4 regions of the Arthrobacter sp. USHLN218 genome follow, and region 1 is predicted to be linked to each of the others. Evidence: riboswitches for the same ligand, from Rfam matches in the RefSeq annotation. Region 1 holds a riboswitch; each other region holds the start of a gene.
The links. A riboswitch is a leader RNA that binds a small molecule or an ion and turns the genes downstream of it on or off. The one in region 1 is predicted to bind S-adenosylmethionine.
Positions count from the first base shown of each region.

Region 2: another riboswitch for S-adenosylmethionine. It lies ahead of WFH44_RS09825 (flavin reductase family protein); the one in region 1 lies ahead of WFH44_RS03755 (hypothetical protein).
Region 3: another riboswitch for S-adenosylmethionine. It lies ahead of WFH44_RS19440 (cobalamin-independent methionine synthase II family protein); the one in region 1 lies ahead of WFH44_RS03755 (hypothetical protein).
Region 4: another riboswitch for S-adenosylmethionine. It lies ahead of WFH44_RS02910 (bifunctional o-acetylhomoserine/o-acetylserine sulfhydrylase); the one in region 1 lies ahead of WFH44_RS03755 (hypothetical protein).

Region 1 is NZ_JBBCYT010000002.1:42,324-47,314, forward strand. Features, by position in the region: gene WFH44_RS03750 (TM0106 family RecB-like putative nuclease) at 1-769, opposite strand, end outside; gene WFH44_RS03755 (hypothetical protein) at 995-1,339, opposite strand; SAM riboswitch class IV at 1,352-1,515, opposite strand; SAM riboswitch class IV at 1,703-1,826, shown strand; gene WFH44_RS03760 (PIN domain-containing protein) at 2,012-2,455, shown strand; gene WFH44_RS03765 (hypothetical protein) at 2,527-2,796, shown strand; gene WFH44_RS03770 (alpha/beta fold hydrolase) at 2,832-3,629, shown strand; gene WFH44_RS03775 (YchJ family protein) at 3,640-4,044, shown strand; gene WFH44_RS03780 (DEAD/DEAH box helicase) at 4,067-4,991, opposite strand, start outside.
Region 2 is NZ_JBBCYT010000004.1:2,784-7,774, forward strand. Features, by position in the region: gene WFH44_RS09810 (ATP-dependent DNA ligase) at 1-144, shown strand, start outside; gene WFH44_RS09815 (TIGR03885 family FMN-dependent LLM class oxidoreductase) at 214-1,170, opposite strand; gene WFH44_RS09820 (aldo/keto reductase) at 1,297-2,304, shown strand; SAM riboswitch class IV at 2,388-2,505, shown strand; gene WFH44_RS09825 (flavin reductase family protein) at 2,560-3,066, shown strand; gene WFH44_RS09830 (dTMP kinase) at 3,169-3,837, shown strand; gene WFH44_RS09835 (SdrD B-like domain-containing protein) at 3,834-4,991, opposite strand, start outside.
Region 3 is NZ_JBBCYT010000010.1:111,933-116,923, forward strand. Features, by position in the region: gene WFH44_RS19435 (ABC transporter ATP-binding protein) at 1-500, opposite strand, end outside; gene WFH44_RS19440 (cobalamin-independent methionine synthase II family protein) at 779-1,990, opposite strand; SAM riboswitch class I at 2,003-2,114, opposite strand; gene WFH44_RS19445 (CoA-binding protein) at 2,274-2,690, shown strand; gene WFH44_RS19450 (ABC transporter substrate-binding protein) at 3,086-4,741, shown strand; gene WFH44_RS19455 (ABC transporter permease) at 4,748-4,991, shown strand, end outside.
Region 4 is NZ_JBBCYT010000001.1:669,153-674,143, reverse strand. Features, by position in the region: gene metX (homoserine O-acetyltransferase MetX) at 1-452, opposite strand, end outside; gene WFH44_RS02910 (bifunctional o-acetylhomoserine/o-acetylserine sulfhydrylase) at 487-1,806, opposite strand; SAM riboswitch class IV at 1,875-1,989, opposite strand; gene WFH44_RS02905 (VOC family protein) at 2,100-2,741, shown strand; gene WFH44_RS02900 (hypothetical protein) at 3,014-4,018, shown strand; gene WFH44_RS02895 (CPBP family intramembrane glutamic endopeptidase) at 4,213-4,991, opposite strand, start outside.

The sequences.
Region 1 (4,991 bases):
GGCGACGGACCGGGCTCATCCGGGAAACCAGCAGCACGTCCCGGTGGAGCGCTACCTGCTCGGCGCAGTAGTCGCAGCGCCCGCACGCTGTATGCCGGTCATCTCCCCATGCCACGGGGGCACGTTGGGCCCGGTGGGCGGACGTGAGCTCCAGGAAGCGGCGGCGGCGCTCCCGGAAGACCGGCAGCAGGTCGCGCAGGCTATGGTCGCTGCGGGAACGGTCGCCCAGCACGAGTGTCACGGTGGGCGAAGGGTCGATACCGGCTTTTATCAGCTGGTCGCCGTACGCCGCCAGCTGCAACAGCGCCGTGACCTTGGCATGCCGGGCGAGCTTGGAATCGTACACGGCGTAGCGGGCCGAGGAGCCGTCACCTTCCCTGACGAGGAAGTCTGAACGGCCGTGGAAGCTGCCGTCGAAGAAGGAAGCCTGGAACACCACGTCCGCACCGGAGCGCAGCGCCGCGATCGATTCCCGGTGCTTGGCCTCTAGCAACGGCCTGGTGTAGTCCGCGATTCCGGCGATTTCCACCACGCCGGCCCCGAAGGTGTCCCGGAAGCCCTGAAGCACGCGGTGCTCGTGGACGTCGCCCAGTTCAGCCGTGCGGGCCAGCATCTCGTCCGGCGGGAACTCCGCCTTCGGGCTGCGCCCAAGTTTCTCATCCAGCTTCCGCAGCAGTTCGTACTCGCACTGCGCCGCCACCACCAGGTCGCTCGCGGTGAAGATCAGGTCCCGTGGCGCGCCGGGCAGCAGCGGGTCGAGCAGGAACACGGTGCCTCCTGGAGGAGAAGTTGGTCCCGCCGGCTCCGAGACCCCTGTCGGGGCCCCGGGCCGGCGGGCGGCTCTTTATGCTCAACTTCTATCAGCCGTGTCCGACAGTTTGCGCCCGTCCGGCCGGACCGCCCGAAACCGGGCAGGCGGGCAAGGGCGCAAACCAAGTAACGGACAAATCAGCAGACATCCCAGAACGGACACCCCACCGCAGCGCCAGGCGCGCTAGTGGCAGTCCGGTGCTCCGCCGTCGTCGTTCAGCATCCGCCGCAGCGAGAAGAAGCGGTTGCCCGCGCCCGGACGGGTGCTGGGAATGAGCAGCTTGGAGTACTTCTCGCACCACAGCGCGGAGCCGTCCGAGTCCATGGCCGCTTCCAGCACGGCGCCGATGTCCTCGGAATACAGCATTTTCTGTACGCCGTCCCGGCACAACTGGACCAGGCTCAGCTCAGCCTCGATATGTACGGCTACCTCGACCCACTCGTCCAGAACGCTGTTGTCCCAGAGACCGACGGTGCGCTCGCGGTGGCCGCTGCGGCTGTCTTTTTCTATTGGATATGCACTCATCATTCTTGTTCTCTCCGGTTGTTCTTGCCCGCACCGAGTCCCCTTCAGAACCTCGTTGTCCTGTGAAATGCAGGCCGCTTCGTCATCCGAACCACCCGCGAACATGGGGTTGGTGCGTGATCGGTCGGAGCCTTGCAGTACCCGGCGAGCCGGTGTGCTGCGGATCACATCTCGTGAAGCATTTCCAACTATAGGGTCCCGCATGCACATAGCCAAACGGTTGCTGCGAAGTAAACATTTTGTTGTAGGCCCGTTACTCGCCGTGACAGCCCGTTAGGCCTTCGTGACGGACCGCTAGGCCTTATTACTTCCGGTGACGAGGCGGCCCGTGACTGGCGGCACAAGCTCTGGTTATACTCGCTTCAGCTTCAGGAATTGCGGTCGCTAAGCTCCGACTTGGCCGCGTACCAACCCCACGCTCTCTGGGTGGTTCGGATGACGAAGCGGCCTGCATTCGCCTACTGGCAAATGGTGCGGGCAAGAGCACGTGAAAGGACCGGTGCCCGGCACCGCTTCCATGAGTACAGCTAATACTGCCCACGCCGGCCTAGGCGTGATGAGCCTTTCCGACTACGAACAAGTTACGGCCGCACGCCAGGAATTCGTCGATTTCCTGCTCGGGCCCGCTGGCCTCCCGGCCCGGCAGGATGCGCGGACGCCACGCGCGGCGGGCCTGTGAGGGGTCCTTCGGGCCTGTTGCTGGACACCGACGTCGTCGCCGAAGTGCGCCGCGCCGAACCGCATCCGGCGGTCGTCGATTTCCTGCAGCGCCGCCGGCACCTGGGCATCTACATTTCCGCGCTGTCAGTGGCGGAGCTCCATCTGCTGGGCAGCCAGGAGGGCAGGGGACCGGACGACGGCGGCGCCTGGCTCGGCGAACTGGCCTCGCGCTTCTCCGGGTTCATCCTGCCGGTGGACCTGGGCGTGGCGATGTCCTGGGCGCCGATGGCGGGGAATCCCGAGGTCACCGCCGTGGATTCCCTGATAGCGGCGACGGCCGTGCAGCACTGCCTGACGATCGTGTCCCGGAACGTCGATGGCTTCCGGAAGCTGGCTGTTCCTGCCATCGACCCGTGGCAGGTGGGGCAGTTTGCCGTCGAGGTGGCGCCGTCGAACTGACCGCCGCCCCCTTACTTTCCGGTAGAACCGGCGCGACAATAGGAACAGTGGCGCGTTGGAGGAGAGCAGCGATGGCGACCAAGCGGAAGAGAATTTTTGGAGCAGCACCGGAAGAACGCATGGGCCCGCTGCCGCTGCACGGCTCGGGAGACGATCCGGTGATGCCGAACCTCGCGGCTGCCCAGATACCCGGGCCCGGCACCGGCCACGTCAGGGCGGGCGAGGACGGAGTGCTGCCGGACGATGTTTCCGACCCGTTCGAGCAGGAAGGACACCAGCACGCCGGCCGGTCACTGACCGGCAGGTTCCGGCGCTGGCGGCACGGGCTGCGGCGAGCATGACCATTCCTTCGGGCGCCGGTCCATAGACTGAGGTCATGCCTGAAGCTGCAAACCCCGTGGACCGGACCTCGATCGCCTACGACATCACGGGGGAGGGACCCGCCGTCGTACTCCTGCACGGTTCCGCGCTCTCGCGCGCGATTTGGCGCGGGCTCGGGTACGTGGGGGCGTTGGCCGCCGATTTCACCGTGGTCCGGATCGACCTGCGGGGCCACGGCCGTAGCGGCAAGCCGCACGACGCCGAGTCCTATCGGATGCCGCTGGTCGTCGGCGACGTCCTGGCAGTCCTGGACGCGGAGGGGATCGCCAGTGCCGCGGTGACGGGATACTCCTTCGGGGCGCGGGTGGGTTTCGCGCTGGCCGCGGCGGCCCCCGAGCGCGTGGAACGGCTCGCGACGCTGGGCGGCACCTACCGGGCCCAGCAGGGGCAGGTGGCCAGGATATTCTTCGACGGCTACCTCGAGGAACTGCGCCGCGGCGGGATGGAAGGCTTCATCGACGGCCTGGAAGCGGCGGGCAAGCCGCTGGATGCCGCCGCCAAGGTGGCCTTCAAGGCCAACGACCCTCAGGCGCTGGCGGCCTATTTCGAACGGACCGAGGAGGAACCCGGGCTCACCGAAGCCGAATTGGCCTCGCTGGGGATGCCCGTACTGCTCATGGCCGGCACCGAGGACACGGCCAGGTTCGACGACTCCAGGCGCGCCGCCGCGCTGATGCCCGCGGCCCGCTTCGTCCCGCTGCCGGGGCGCACGCACGCCTCGACCCTCTTCCCGGCGGATGAGGTCCTGGCCGAGCTGATGCCTTTCCTCGGGGCCCGGCAGGCGGTTGCCTAGGATGGCAGCCATGTTCCGCGAATCGATTGCGCCGTCCGCCCCCTGTCCCTGCGGCAGCTCGGCGGCCTACCGCGACTGCTGCGGACGCCTCCATGCCGGCCTGGCAGAGGCGGCGACGGCCGAGGAGCTGATGCGCTCGCGCTATTCGGCATTTGTCGCCGGGGACAGCGCCTACCTGCTGCGCAGCTGGTCATCGGAAACAAGACCGCGCTCGCTGGAGCTCGATCCGGAGCAGCAGTGGGAGGGTCTTGAGGTCATCCGGGTGGTGCGGGGCGGTCCGGACGACACGGCAGGAAAGGTCGAGTTCCGCGCGCGCTTCCGGGCCGGCGGAGCGGCGCAGGACCAGCATGAGGTCAGCACGTTCGTGCGCGAGGAGGGCCGGTGGGTCTACCGCGGGGCGCTGGCGCACCGCTGAACGCCCGGTCCAGCCCGGGCGCTCAGTTCTCCAGCAGGCCGCGGATGTCCTCGGCGGTCAGCTTGGAGGAGAACATCGCGTCGTCGTCCATCACCGACGAGAACAGCTTGGCCTTGCTTTCCTTCAGGGCCATGACCTTCTCTTCGATCGTGCCCTTTGCGACCATCCGGTAGACCATGACGTTCTTGGTCTGGCCGATCCGGTGCGTGCGGTCCACCGCCTGGGCCTCGCTCGCGGGGTTCCACCACGGGTCGAGCAGGAAGCAATAATCCGCCTCGGTAAGGTTGAGTCCGAAACCGCCGGCCTTGAGGCTGATCAGGAAGACGGGCGCCTTGCCTTCCTTGAAGCGGTTGATCACTTCTGCCCGCCGGCGCGTTGTGCCGTCCAGGTAGCTGTACTCAACGCCTTCGACGTCCAGCCGTGCGGCGGCCTTCTTCAGGAAGCTGGTGAACTGGCTGAAGATCAGGGCGCGGTGGCCTTCGCCCAGCACGTCCTCCAATTGTTCGAAGAGCACGTCGAGCTTGCTGGAGGGCACGGACGAGTAATCCTCGTGGACCAGCGAGGCATCCAGGCTGAGCATCCGCAGCAGCGTCAGCGACTGGAAGATGGTGAAGCGGTGCCGGTCCATGTCCTCGACCAGCCGCAGGATCTTCTGGCGCTCCCGCTGCAGGTGCGTGTCATAGATCTTGCGGTGCTTCGGGCTGAGGTCAACCTCCAGCACCTGTTCCTGCTTCGGCGGGAGGTCCGTGGCGACGGCTTCCTTGGTGCGGCGCAACATGAGAGGGCGGATGCGTCGTCGCAGTTTGCCCAGTAACTCCGCGCTGCCGGAGCGTTCGATCGGCCGCTGGTAGTGGTCCGCGAATTTCTGCGCCGAGGGGAACAGCCCGGGAGCCGCGATCGCGAGGATGGACCACAGTTCCATCAGGTTGTTTTCCATCGGCGTGCCG
Region 2 (4,991 bases), on a different contig from region 1:
GTCAAGTACGACCACATGGAGGGCGAGCGATTCCGGCACACGACGCAGTTCGTCCGCTGGCGGCCGGACCGGGACCCGGAATCCTGCACCTACGAGCAGCTGGAAGAGCCGGTCAAGTACGACCTGGCGGACGTGCTCAGCTAGGCCAGCAGTGCGCAGCCGGCCGGCGGTGCACCGGCTAGCCCGCCGCGCGCTGCTGGCGGGCGTGTTCGGCTAGGCCAGCTGGGGCAGCACGTCCTGGCCGAAGGCGTGGATGAACGGTTTCTGCTCCTGGCCGACGAAGTGCAGGTAGAGCTCGTCGAAGCCCAGGTCCAGGTACTCCTGCAGCCACTGGGCATGCCGGCCGGTGTCGGCGGAGACGTTGACGGACTGCCGGATCTGCTGCTCCCCCACCGTCGTGCTCACCGCGTCGAAGTAGGCGGGCGTGGGCAGGTCCGCGCCGACGAAGGACGGGAAGACGTTGCTGCCCCACTGGTCCAGGGCGATTTCGACGGCGGCGTCCTCCTCGGGTGCCCATGACAGGTGCACCTGCAGCACGGCTTTGCCCTTGCCGCCGTGCTCCCGGTAGGCGCCGAGGACCTTGCGCAGCTGTTCGGCGGGCTGGTTGACCGTGACCAGTCCGTCCGCCCACGCCGCCGCCCGGGCGGCGGTGTCCGGGCTGATGGCCGGGGCAATGATGTCCGGCTTGGGATCGGGCACGTCCCAGATCCGGGCCTGCTCCACGGTGACGAGCCCGCGGTGGGTGACCACTTCGCCGTCGTGCATTTGCCGGATGACCTGCACGCACTCCTCCAGCCTCCGCTGGCGGACGTCCTTGGCAGGCCAGCCGTCCCCGGTGACGTGTTCGTTGATGTTCTCCCCGCTGCCGGGGGCGAACCAGAAGCGGCCCGGGAACATGCTGGCGAGGGTGGCGGAGGCGTGCGCGATGACGGTGGGGTGGTAGCGCTGGCCCGGCGCGGTGACGACGCCGAAGCGGAGCTTGGTGGTGGCGAGCGCGGCACCTAGCCAGGACCAGGCGAAGCCGGAATGGCCCTGCCGGGCGGACCAGGGCTCCAGGTGGTCGGAGCACATGGCCGCGCCGAAGCCGGCCTGCTCGGCCAGTTGGACGTCGGCCAGGAGCTGGGCCGGAGCGATCTGTTCGTGCGATGCATGGAACCCGATGACAGCCACGATCCATGCTTACCGGGCTGTCCGGGGCTTGTCGAGGCATGCGCTGGAATCGGGCGGGCGATGCCGGACCGGAAGGAGGCGTGTGCTAAGAAGAAGCGTTGGCACGCACGCAGCGGAAGGTACAGCATGGGCACTCGCCGGATCGGGACCAGGGACGTCGGCAGCATCGGGCTGGGGTGCATGAACCTCAGCCATGCCTACGGCACGCCCCCGCCGCGCGAAGAGGCCGAGGCGTTGCTGCTGCACGCGCTGGACAGCGGCGTGCGGCACTTCGACACGGCCGCGCTCTACGGTGCGACGGCGAACGAGACCTTGGTGGGCGAGGTCCTGGGCGCGCGGCGGGACGAGTATTTCCTGGCCAGCAAGTGCGGCATGACGAGCGTGGACGGCAAGCGCGTGATCGACGGCCGGCCGCACACGCTGAAGGCCACCTGCGAGGAGGCGCTGCGGCGGCTGCGCACGGACCACATCGATCTCTACTATCTGCACCGCTGGGACAAGACCATCCCGATCGAGGAGAGCGTCGGTGCCTTGGCGGAACTCGTGGCCGAGGGCAAGATCGGCGGGATCGGCCTCTCCGAGGTTTCCGCCGGCACGCTCCGCCGGGCCCACACGGTGCACCCGATCGCGGCGCTGCAGACGGAGTATTCGCTCTGGACGCGCAATCCGGAGCTGGGCGCCCTGGAGGCCTGCCAGGAACTGGGCACCGCGTTCGTGGCGTTCAGCCCGCTGGCCCGCGGTTTCCTCGCCGGCGGTGTGCGCGATGCGGCGTCATTGCCCGACGGCGACATCCGCCGCGGCATGCCGCGCTTCTCGGCGCAGAACTACCCGCTCAACCTGCGGCTGCTGGACGAGTTCATCCGTCTTGCCGGGGAGGCCGGCTGCACCCCGGCCCAGCTGGCGCTGGCCTGGGTGCTGCACCGCGGCGAGGACATCGTCGCCCTTCCCGGAACCACCAGCATCGCCCACCTCGACGACGATATGGCCGCCGCCGCCGTCGTACTTGATGCCCCGCTGATGACCCGGCTGGACGAGCTGATCAACGAGCAGACCGTGCACGGTGCGCGCTACAGCGCGGGCCAGCAGGCGGACGTGGACACCGAAACGTACAGCGAGCCGGAACGGTCGGAGTAGATCCCGGCATCCGCGCGGCGGTCCTTTACGAAGTGTTGCTGGGGTTTGACCGCGCAGCATGCCGCGTTTAGCGTGGAAACCAGAATCATGAGTGCCAACACCAAGCCCTGGCTGGTTGGCCGGCAACCCTCTCGCCGTAGCGGGGTGCTCCAGGTGATGATTCGGCCCGCTGGCCAACAGCCAGCGACGCAAGTACTGCGCATTCGCCGGTCGTAGAGGAAGCCAGCGGATTCGCCTGACGGCAAAGGAACCGGCATGTCCCTCCACGATGATCTGCAGCCTGACACCCTCCGCAAGGCCTTCGGTCGCTTCCCGTCGGGTATCGCCGCCCTGTGCGCCATTGTCGACGGCGCCCCGCAGGGCATCGTCGCATCCTCCTTCACCGTGGGCGTCTCCATGGATCCGCCGCTGGTGATGTTCGCGGTGCAGAACACCTCGCGCACCTGGCCGATCGTGCGCACCGCCGGACGGATCGGCGTTTCCGTGCTGGGTGCGGGGCACGACGGCGTCTGCCGCCAGATTGCGTCGAAGTCCGGGGACCGCTTCGCCGGGCTTCAACTGCATTCCACCGACGACGGCGCCCTCTTCCTCGAGGAGGCCGCGCTGTGGTTGGACTGCTCGGTGGAGCAGGAGGTTCCGGCCGGCGACCACCACGTGGTGCTGCTGCGGGTGCACGCCCTGACCACGCACGACGACGCGCACGAGCCGCTGGTCTTCCACGGTTCGGCCTTCCGCCGGCTGGAGCAGCCGGTCTTCGCCTAATACCGGGGCTACTTCCAGCACCTGCCCAGTTTCCCGCCGTAGCGTAGGCGGGATGATGACGAGTGTGCCCGCCGCGGCCCCTGCCCGTTGCCGCACCTGACCATGACTGCGACCCTGCCCGTTCCTGCCCGCGCTGCCTGCTCCAACGCGCAGGAGCCTCCGCCTGGCCGCCCGTACCGCGTGGCGCTGGCCGGCATCGACGGCTCCGGGAAGACCTCCGCGGCCGAGGCTGTGAGGGCCCGGTTTGCGACTGCCGGCGAGCCCGTCGCCGTCCACGGAATCTACGCCGGCCGGAAGACCCTGGAGCGATGGGCGAACCGGCTCGGCACAACCGCCGAACGGGTGCTCGGCCGCAGGGGCTTGAGCGCCGTCGAAAATGCCATTCGCGTTGCCATGGCCTGCGCCGCCTACCGAAAGTCCCGGGATGCCGGCGGGCTGGTGCTGTTCGACCGTTCCCTCTACTGCCAGCTGGCACGCGACCACAGCCGCGGACTGGTCCGGCGGAGCCTCTCCGCGCGCCTGCTGGCCCTGCTTCCCCGCCCTGACCTGGTGGTCTACTTCGACATTCTCCCGGAACAGGCCCTCGCCCGGGTGGCCCTGCGCGGGGAGGACTCAGAAACCCTCCCGGGACTGGCCTCGTTCGCTGCCCGCTACCGGGCGCTGGCGGACTTCGGGGACTTCGCGGTGATCGACGCCGGCCGTCCGCCTGCCGACGTGGCCGACCAACTGGAACAGCTGATCCGCCTCCGCCGCCCGGCCCCAGGTTCTTAGGCGGCGGGCTTCCGGCGGACCAGCCAGAGCAGGACGGCGCCGGCGGCCAGGGCCAGCGCGGCCAGCGGCGCGAGCGCGGTGGCGGTGCTGCCGGTATACGCCAGCTGCGGAGCCGTTGCTTCGGCGGACTGCGGCTCGGCAGACCGCGCGGCGGCAGGCTGCGACACCGGCGCGGGATTCATTGCCGCCGGTTCGACGTCCGGCGCCGCCGGGGCCGCCGCATCCGCCTCGGCCAGGCCGATCGCAATGATGGCCGAGTATTCGCCGTCGACTTCGAACAGGTCGGTCAGTCCGTCGGGATCAATGCCCAAGGCCTGCGGGCCTTCATCTTCGAAAGGATAGACGTACGCTTCGGCCCCGGAGACGGCATAGCCCTCCGGAACGGCCAGACGCAGCCTGTAGCGGCCCTCGTCCAGCCATCCGCCCGACATGCCGTTCTCGTCGGTGGTCGCGGTCGCTGCCAGGGAACCGTCCTCGGACAGGATTTCCACGTCGACGTCGGGGGCACCGGCCTCGTCGTCATCGAAAATGCCGTCGCGGTCTGCGTCCACATAGGCGGCGAAGGTGAGGCTCGGCCAATCCTCCGGAACGAACAGTGCGAGATCGAACGTGACGGAAGTCTGCTCGGGGCCCAGCTCGAATGAGGGCGTGTAGCCGTCGTCGTCGAGGTCAAAGGAGAAGCCCACGTCATCCACCGATGGGAAACGCAGCCGGTAGGTTCCGGCATCGAGGTTCTCGAAGGCATACTGGCCGGCGGCATCCGTGACGGCCGTCCGGACCCGGGTGCCGTCCTTGGCCAGCAACTGGACCTCGATGCCTGCGGCCCACTCATCGAGGCCAGGGCTGTAATCCCCATCACCGTAGTAGTCGCCCCACACCGAACCGCTGACCGTATAGCCCGCCTCCTGCGGCCGGGCTGCCTGCTCCCGGACCGGCTGTTGCGTGGCGGCGCCGGCGGGCGTTTCCTGGACGGCCTCACCCTGGAGGACGTCCGCGCTGGTCTTCCCGGGCCCGGCATCGCCGACGGTCTCCGGGGCAGCAGCGTCGCCGGCCTGGTCCGCGCCGGACGGAGCCTCGCCCTCCGTAGCCGCCTGAGGCTCGATGCCCTCCTCCTCGGCAGGCTGCTCGCGGGCCTCGTCCAGCGCCGAGTCGAA
Region 3 (4,991 bases), on a different contig from region 1:
GCCAGCGAGGCACGCTGGGCCATGCCTCCGGAGACCTCGCGCGGCCGGTGCTTGGCGAACTTGTCCAGGCCCACCAGCTCCAGCAGCCGGGCGACCTTGGCCTTGCCGGCCTTGGCGCTCGCGGACTTCGGCAGGCCGATGGCCACATTGGCTTGCAGCGTGTGCCAGGGGAGCAGCCTCGGCTCCTGGAACGCAAAGGCGCAGCGCGGATCGATGCCCTGCACCGGCGTCGTACCTATGTTGACAGTGCCGGCGCTCGGGGCGTCCAGGCCCGCGGTGGCGCGCAGGAGGGTGGACTTGCCGCAGCCGCTCGGGCCGAGGATGGCCAGGACCTCGCCGCGTTGCACCTCGAAATCGATGTCGCGCAGGACGGTGTGCGCGGAGCCGCCGCTGCCGAAGGTGCGGCGCAGCCCGCTGAAGGACACCGGCAGGGCGGAGGACAGGTCGGGACGGCGTGCCTGCGAGGACGCGGCGGCCGAGGGGCGGGCAGAAGGTGCCAATGCAGTCAAGGGATCACTCCATCGATCCTGGCAGTAGCACCCTACGGATCACGCCTTCGGTGCGGATGCACCGGCCTGCGGCGATGAACCTCGATATCACCGGCGTTCACGGCAGAACTCCGGCGACCAGGGTTGCTGCGGCGTCGTAGAGCCAGGTCTCTCAGCCGCTCGGGATGGTCAAGCCCATTGAACCGTCACGGGGCGGTTTTCGGCAAGCCCGCGCCTCATCCGCCGTAACAAAGGCCGCCCGGCCGGCGTCCGGGTGACGTGCAGGCGGTTCAGCGCCAGAGCCGGCGGGTGGCGATCCGCGCGCCTTCGCCCAACGCTTCGAGCTTGGCGACGGCGATCTGCGGATGCACCCGCCCGCCCAGGCCGCAGTCGGTGGACGCGATGACGGACTCGCGTCCCACCAGCCCGGCGAAGCGTTCGATCCGGTCCGCCACCAGCTCCGGGTGCTCCACCACGTTCGTCGCATGCGAGACCACGCCCGGAATGATCGACTTGCCCTCCGGCAGCTTGGTGTCTTCCCAGACCCGCCACTCGTGCTCGTGCCGGACGTTGGCCGCCTCGAAGGAGTAGGCGCCGGCGTTGATCTGCAGGACGGAGCCGATGATGTCCGCGAACGGGATGTCCGTGGTGTGCGGGCCGTGCCAGGAGCCCCAGCAGACGTGCAGTCGGATCTGTTCCGCCGGCAGGTCCCGCAGCGCCCAGTTGGTGGCCTCGACCCGCAGCTGGATGAATTTCAGGTAGTCCGCCAGCGCCGGCTCCGGGCTGATTTGGTCCCAGCTCTCCGCGAGCGACGGGTCGTCGAGCTGCACGGTGAGGCCGGCGTCTATGATCGCCTTGTACTCCTCGCGCATCGCGTCGGCGCAGGCGTAGACCAGTTCCTCGTCCGTCTTGTAGTAGTCGTTGGCGATCCGGGCGCACGAGCCGGGGGAGAGGGCCGCCACGAAGCCTTCTTCAAGCCCCGCCGCGGCCAGGCCCTTCTTCAGGTTTTCGACGTCCGAGGCGACGAGATCCTGTCCGGTGTACGTCAGCGGCCCCGCGATCTTGGGCTGCTTTACGGACTTCCGGTGCGCCAGGATCCCGGAGGACGGGTCGGTATAGGCGTCGTTGAACTTCACCCGGTCGCGCCGGTCCGTGAAGGTGGTCAGCACGATGTTGCCGGGCGACGAACGGTGCACCTCGGTGTCAGCCCAGCGGTCCACATCGGTGGCCTCGAGGCCGCCGAGCCGGGCAAAGGAGTAGTTCCACCAGGCCCCGTAGTCGACGGAGGAGGACATGGTGTGCCCGTACTCGCCGTCGTTCGGGATATCGATCCCCAGGTTCTTCTGGCGTTCGACGACGTCGGCCACCGACTCGGCGAGCAGGCGCCGGAATTCGTCCGTGATGCCGCCGGCTTCCTTCGCCTCGTTGGCCGCAATCAGTTCCGGGGTCCGCGGCAGGGAACCGGCATGGGTGACGCGGATGTGGTCGGTATTCAGGGACATAGCAGCGCTGCCTTTCCATCGGTCCTGGCAGTAGCACCGTTCCGTGGCAGGGCCGTCGAGGCACTCATCGGGTCGGTTGCTGCGGCTTCATCGATCCAGGTCTCTCGGCCGCTCGGGATGGGATGCCCTTACTCAACGGCATCGCGGCCCGTTCTGGCAAATCCAACAACGACGGCGGCGCGGCGGGTTTCCGCGCGGGACGCGCCGGTGCGGGTGCTCCGGTGGGGGCGCGGGGGTGGGGCTTGCCCTGTCCGGCGGCGCGGCCCGGCGCTAGGCTGGCCGCATGGGCCATGTCAACGATCCGGAAGTCATCAAGCGGCTGCTCACCACGCCCGCCCGGTGGGCCGTCGTCGGTTTGTCCAACAATCCGCGTCGTGTGGCACTGGGCGTCTCCCGGTACATGCTGGACCAGCGCAGCATGGAGATCATCCCCGTCAACCTCAAGGGCGAAGACGTTCATGGCCAGCGGGGGTACCGCAAGCTCGCCGACATCCCCGGCGGCATCGACGTGGTCAACTGCTTCGTCAACTCGCAGAAGGTCGGCCCCGTCGTGGACCAGGCCATCGCGGCCGGAGCGAAGGCCGTCTGGCTGCAGCTCGGCGTCATCGAAGAAGCCGCCGCGGAACGCGCCAAAGCCGCCGGGCTCGACGTCGTCATGGACACCTGCCCCATGATCGAGGCCCCGGCCCTCGGACTCTAGCCTCCCCACCGCTGCGGCCGCAATCCCGCTTCTCCAGCACAAAGCCGCAGGCCAGGCAAGGAAATGTCGCTTCATGACGAGTTGTGACGCAGGCTATTTCCAGTGTGACCCTCCGCCCCCCACACTGGAACGCGTAACCATCCCGAGCAGCTGAGAGACCTGGCTCTATGACGCTGCAGCAACCCTGGTCACGCTGGATCACCTCTGGTCCGCGTCGATAACAAGGGACATGTCCGAGGGCCGCGCACAGCGCGGAAGGACATGCTCCGTAGGGTGCTCCTGCCAGGACCGATGGAGTTAGCCGCATCTTCCCGTTGGTCCCTGTCCCGCTCCGTGTGCGTGGCAGACTTCCCGCGTGAAATGGCGTTCCTCGGTAATGACCGAGAGGAGCCTTCATGGCCATCAACGACGACAACGCGCCACAACCCGTGCGCCGCTTCCGGCGGGCCCAGGCCGCCGCCCTCCTCAGCGTTTCCGCACTGCTGCTCGCTGCCTGCGGCGGTAATTCCGGTGGCGGTGCGGAGCCTGCCGCCGATAATGGCCAGCCGGTCCAGGGCGGCACCTTGGTTTACGCCGAAGTGGCGCCGATCAACAACTTCCAGACCCAGTCGGCACGCTTCTACGAGAAGGCGAATGTGCTCAACAGCGTGCTGGACCGGCTCACCTACTTCGACGCCGAATCGGGCAAGCTCGTGCCGTGGATTGCCACCAAATTCAGCGGCAACGAGGACAACACCGAGTTCACCTTCGACATCCGCCCCGACGTGAGCTTCAGCGACGGCACGCCTGTGGATGCCAAGGCCGTCAAAGCCAACCTCGATGCCCTCGGGAAGGGCCTGGATGACGCTCAGATCCAGCCGAACGTCGACTTTTCCGCCTACGAGTCCACGGAGGTCGTCGACGAGGACACCGTGAAGGTGCAATTGAAGAGCGCTGACGCGAACTTCCTGCGCGCGACGTCTTCCGTCGCCGCGGGTCTGGTCTCGCCCAAGACCTTGGAGCTGGACAATGCCGGCCAGTCGGACATCGCCAAGATCTCCGGCTCGGGTCCCTTCGTCTTCGAGTCGGAGAAGCCGGACGAGGAGCTCGTGCTGGCAAAGCGGTCGGACTATGCCTGGGCTCCGGAAACGGCGGAGAACCAGGGTGCCGCCTACCTGGACAAGGTCGTGGTGAAGTACCTGCCCGAGGTGGCGCACCGTGCCGGTGCCGTCCAGAGCGGCCAGGTGGACCTGGTCCGCGGCCTGCAGCCGGCGGACGAGGCTGCTGTGGCGGCCGGGGGCAACCAGGTGCTGCCCGCCGCGGGCATCGACCTGACTGCCAATACGGCCGCCGTGCGCATCGGCAGCGGCAAGCTCGCGGATGAGAAGGTCCGCCAGGCCCTGCAGGTCGGCATCGACCGGCAGGCGCTGAAGGACACCGTGCTCTCGGACAGCTACCAGATTGCCGGTTCGATCCTCAACCACAAGGCCCCTGGCTTCGTGGACCTCTCGGCTGACCTGGCCTATGACCCGGAGAAGGCCAAGTCCCTGCTGGACGAGGCCGGCTGGGTTGCGGGTGCCGACGGCATCCGTGAAAAGGATGGCAAGAAGCTCGAGGTCACGGTAGCGAGCTCGAACAACTCCGTGGTCATCAAGCCGGCCTTCGAACTGATCGAACAGCAGTGGCGCGAGATCGGTGTCAAGCTCGTCAACCGTGCAGCCGACAACACCTTCCTGGCCACTGCGCTGCAGGACCCGAAGGTCGAATTCTTCGGCACGCGCCAGTTCGCATACGGCGGCCTGGGGCCTGTCTTCGGACCCGAGACCAACACGCAGACGCTGGACGCCGACAAGGAACTCAACGAGCTGTTCGCCACTGAGCGCGCCGCCGCCGATGAGGCCAAGCACGAAGAACTGGTAGCCGAGGAACAGCGGGCCCTGGTGCTGGACAAGGCACTGGCTCTCGTTCTCTGGGATGAAGTCCAGGTCTACGGCGCGCACTCCGGCGCGCACGTAGAATTCACCTCCGGCACCGCGCCCATCTTCCAGGGCGCCTGGAAGACCGCGGAGTAGCCAATCATGGGACGCTACGTCGCGCAACGGATCGGGCAGGCACTGCTTGTCATCTGGCTGGCCTACACCGTTATCTTCGTCGCCGTGCAGCTGCTGCCCAGCGACCCGGTGACGATCTTCCTGAGCACGGATTCCGCCGTCGACCAGGCCACCATCGACAACATGAAACGCCAGTACGGCTACGACCAGCCTCTGCTGGTCCAGTACCTCGCCCAACTGGGCGGCTTGTTCACCGGCGACGTTGGCTACT
Region 4 (4,991 bases), on a different contig from region 1:
ACGGCGTGCCAGCGGCAGATGCCCAGCAGGTCCGCCAGACGGGCTTCGGCATGGACCGAATCGCGGATGGTGACCATCGGGAAGCGGGAGCCCCAGGGACGCCCGTCGGGAGCCGGCGAGGCCGGACCGGTGGATCCGTAGCAGCCGCCAACCATGTTGGCGGCCACCACGAAGTACTTGTCCGTATCGATGGTGGCCCCGGGGCCCACCAGCGGATCCCACCAGCCCGGCTCGTCGGAATCTCCACGGGCAACATGCGTGCTGCCGGTCAGGGCATGCTGGATGAGCACGGCATTGGAGGCATCCTCGTTCAAGGTGCCCCAGGTCTCATAGCCGAGGACGACCTCCGGCAGGTAGCCGCCGGTCTCGAATTCCAGGGCTCCGATGGACGCGTGGCGCAAGATGCCGTCCGCTGCCGTGTTCAGCAATTCCTGTGGTTGCAGTGTTGTCAAAGTGATGCCTGTGGTTCCTTCATCTCAAAGCGCCTTAGGCTGCGCCCTTGGCCGCGCGGAAACCGGCTTCCAGGTCCGCGATGATGTCGTCGATGTGTTCAATGCCGACGGCGAGCCGGACGAGGCCCGGGGTGACGCCGGCGGCGACCTGGGCCTCCGGCGACAGCTGAGCGTGCGTGGTCGACGCCGGGTGGATCACCAGCGAGCGTACGTCGCCGACGTTGGCCACATGCGAGTGGAGTTCCAGTCCGTCGACGAAGCGCTTGCCGGCCTCGAGCCCGCCGGAGATCTCGAAGGCGATGATGGCCCCGGTCCCCTTCGGTCCGTACTTGCGGCCGCGCTCGTACCACGGGCTGGAAGGCAACCCCGCGTACGCAACGGACTCGACGGCGTCGTTCTTTTCCAGCCACTGCGCCACCTGCTGCGCGTTGGAAACGTGCCGCTCCACGCGCAGGCTCAGGGTCTCGAGGCCCTGGGCGATGAGGAAGGCGTTGAACGGCGCCACGGAGGAGCCCAGGTCGCGCAGCAGCTGGACGCGGGCCTTGAGGATGTAGGCCAGGTTCGCGCCGAGCGCGCCGCCGACGCCCAGGTCGCGGGCGAAGACCAGGCCGTTGTAGCTCTCGTCCGGGGTGTTGAAGCCCGGGAACCTTTCCGGATCCTTGGCGAAGTCGAAGTTCCCCGAGTCCACGACGACGCCGGCGATGGCGCTGCCGTGGCCGCCCAGGTACTTGGTGGCGGAGTGCACGACGATGTCCGCGCCCCATTCGATCGGGCGGATCAGGTACGGGGTGGCCAAGGTGTTGTCGACGATCAGCGGCACGCCGGCCTCGTGCGCGACGGCGCTGACGCCCTCGATGTCCAGGACATCCTGGCGCGGGTTCGCGACGACTTCGCCGAAGAACGCCTTGGTGTTCGGCTGCACGGCTGCGCGCCACTGGTCCAGGTTGTCCGGGTCCTCCACGAAGGTCACCTGGATACCGAACTTCGGCAGCGTGTTCTGGAGCAGGTTGTAGGTGCCGCCATAGAGGCTCGGGCTCGCGACGATGTGGTCCCCGGCCTCGGCCAGGTTCAGGATGGAGAACGTGGACGCGGCCTGCCCCGAGGAAAGCAGGAGCGCGCCGACGCCGCCTTCGAGGCTGGCGATGCGGGTTTCGACCGCTTCCTGCGTCGGGTTGCCGATCCGGGTGTAGATGGGCGCCAGCTCCTGCAGCGCGAAGCGGTCCGCCGCGCTGTCGGTGCTGGGGAAGACGAACGATGTGGTCTGGTAGATCGGCAGCGCCCGGGCTCCGGTTGCCGCATCCGGCTCCTGGCCGGCGTGGATCTGTCGGGTTTCGAATGACCAGTTGTTGGACATAACTGCAACTCCCTCGCTGATATGAAGGGGTCAGCACTGCGGCCGCCGATGGCGTGGCTGCAGGTTGCGACCCGCGCTTGCTTCGCGCCTGGTGGCGGAAACCAGGTCTTCACCCGGGGCACCCCACCGCGGTTGGAGGGTTGCCGGCCAGCAAGCCGGGGCTCGATGCTGGCGCTCATGACCTGTATCAAGGTTCGGCGAAGGCCTTCGGATCGGCAAGTATGTGACGGTGTATGAATGTCTGTTAGGACACCCTAAGTCGAGAGGCAGATCACAAAATGTCAAGATGAGTTATGCGTTTCGACCACGTTTCCTATGCATGTGAACCCGATGGCCTGGCTGCCACCACCGAGCGAATTGCCTCGGCCCTGGGCATCGAGGCAGTCAAGGGCGGGGTGCACCCCCGCTTTGGTACCCGGAACATGATTTTCCCCCTGACGGACCACCACTATCTCGAGGTCGTCGAGGTCCTGGCCCACCCGGCGTCGGACAAGGCACCCTTTGGACAAGCGGTGCGCGCCCGGTCCGAGGCCGGCGGCGGCTGGATGGGCTGGTGCGTCGAAGTTGACGATCTGACGCCCTTCGAGGAGCGGCTGGGCCGCAATGCTGTCCCGGGCAACCGTAAGTTCCCGGACGGCCGCGAGCTGTCCTGGCAGCAGATCGGCATCAAGGGCCTGATCGCGGACCCGCAGGTGCCGTACATGCTGCGCTGGGACGAGGGCACCGAAGACCTGCACCCCTCCAAGGCTTACGAGGCGACCGCCAAGCTGATCGGCCTGACGATCGCCGGCTCGTCGGCCCGCGTGGCGGACTGGCTGGGCACGCCGGTGGACGCGCTCCTGGACGATGTCAAGGTCGCTTGGACGGCGCCGAACGGCACGCCGGGCATCATGTCCGTGCGGTTCGAGACGCCCAACGGCATCGTCGAGCTCTGATTCCCGGCGCCCCGCGCCCTTTGTTCACCTGCCGCTTCATCAGTTCGCGGTTCTGCTGTATTCGATTTTGCTGCGTTCTGGAAATTCGCCGGGGATTCGATCCATCGGCGTAATTCCGGAACGCAGCATTTTCGTTCTCCCGTCCTCCACATGCCAGCCAGCACCACCGTTATTCACCGGCGTTGGTTCTATCCCAAGAGGGGCGCTGGTTCTATCCACATAGGACGGGTGCCTGATCCCCGCCGACGGGCCGTGCAGTCCACGATCAAAGCATGGCTTCTCCACTGATCTTCGCCCACGACTACGATCACTCCGGGGTCGGACGGCACCACTTGGCCACCCAGGCCAGAGCCGGGACCTTGACCCGCATCCGCAAGGGTGTCTACGTTTCCTCAGAGGTCTGGCGACAACTGGCTTGGTGGGAGCAGTACAGGTTCCATATCGAGGCTGCTGTCGGCAAAGGGCGGAGCGAACGAGTCCTTGCGTGCCAGTCCGCGGCCGCTATTTGGGGCATGCCCGTCATCGGAAGGAGCCCCGAAGTTGTCCTGCTGGCTTCTTTGGGCCAGCACGGACAGCGGCGAGCAGGCATGCATTGGATCGCGTCGGAAATCCTCGAACCGCTCCAATCCCTGGATGGTTTAACGGTGACCTCGCGGGCACAGACGGCGGTGGATGTCGCGGCGCGGCTCCCGTTTGAACAGGCGGTTCCCGCCATGGATCATGTCCTGCGGCGGGATAAGGACCGGGGGCTGCCCGCGCTGGACAAGGACCAGCTGCATGCACTCGCAGAGCGCCTTGCCACGAAGACGAAGGCAGCCCGCGCACACCGGATCATCGATTTCGGAGATCCACAGTCGGGATCCGTGGGAGAGTCGCTCTCACGGGCGCAGATGTACCTCTTCAACCTTCCTGCCCCGATACTGCAGCACCCCTTCTACGCCGCCGACGGCAGCCTTTTGGGTGTTACCGATTTCTTTTGGAAAGAGGCAAGGGTTGCCGGGGAATTCGACGGCTCTGTCAAGTACTCACGCGGCGAGTATCTGAAGGGACGCTCCCCTGCTGAAGCAGTCGAGAAGGAGAAGGCCCGAGAGGACAGGATTCGCGCGGAAAACGTCACGTTCGTCAGGTGGACTTGGCAGGCCGCAATGAATCCCGAGTGCGAGCATCCCCGCGGCCTGGTGCAGCTTCTCCGAGCCGCGGGGCTTCGACAGGATCGGTGGAACCACAGTTGGCCGGGTGTAGGAGCGCCCCGAGCAGGCCGGACCGACCGCGCCTGATTCCGCTGCGAATTGGAAATCCACCGCCGGTCTGAAGCATGAGCAGAATTCCAAATCGCAGCGAAATGGGTGGGCTAGCAGAACGGGGGGGCTGGGCCGGGGGCTGGGTGGGGGTGGAGCGGGGGCGGGCTGGGTGGGTGTGCGGTGCGGGGTCGGCGGGCTGGGTGGTGTGCGGTGCGGGGTCGGCGGGCTGGTCAGGTGCCGATGCCGATGGCGGGTCCGAGGAGGGCGTAGCCGACGAAGCCTGCGATGTCGAGGAGGGCATGGGCGACGACGAGCGGCATAACGCGGCTGGTCCGGGTGTAGGCGTATCCGAAGATGAGGCCCATCAGGAAGTTGCCGATGCCGGGCCCGATCCCCTGGTAGAGGTGGTAGCTGCCACGGATCGCCGCGCTGGTGAGGATCACTGTCCAGGTTCCCCAGCCGAGCTTGGCCAGCCGGTCGAACAGGTAGCCGACCATGACGACTTCCTCCAGGACGGCGTGGCGGAGGGCGGAGAGGATGAGCACGGGAACCGTCCACCAGTACTGGTCGAGGGCAGCCGGGACCACCGCCGTCGTAATTCCCAGGGCCCGGCCCGCAGCGTAGACGCCCAGGGTGCCGGCGCCGATCAGGGCGGCCAGGCCGAAGCCGAGGCCGAAGTCGATGCCCGGCCGGGAAAAGGTGAAGCCGATCTTCCGGAAGGCTGACTTGCCGGGCGAGGTCATCAGGAGCACCACCAGCGCCACCGGCATGAGGGCGAAGAAGATGCCGAGCAACTGGTAGAGCAGGTCGAAGAACTCGCGCTCGTTGAGAACCGGGTTCAGGGACGTGGTCTGCGAGGCCAGCGGGCCGCGGGTCATTTTGTCGGCCAGGTTCACAATGGAGTAGACGGCGGACTGGCCCAGCGATAGACCGAGCACGATCAGGATCTCGTACCTGTAGTACTTGCGGGTGCGGGGCATCGCCTCGGTTGTCACGGTCTCGCTCTGCA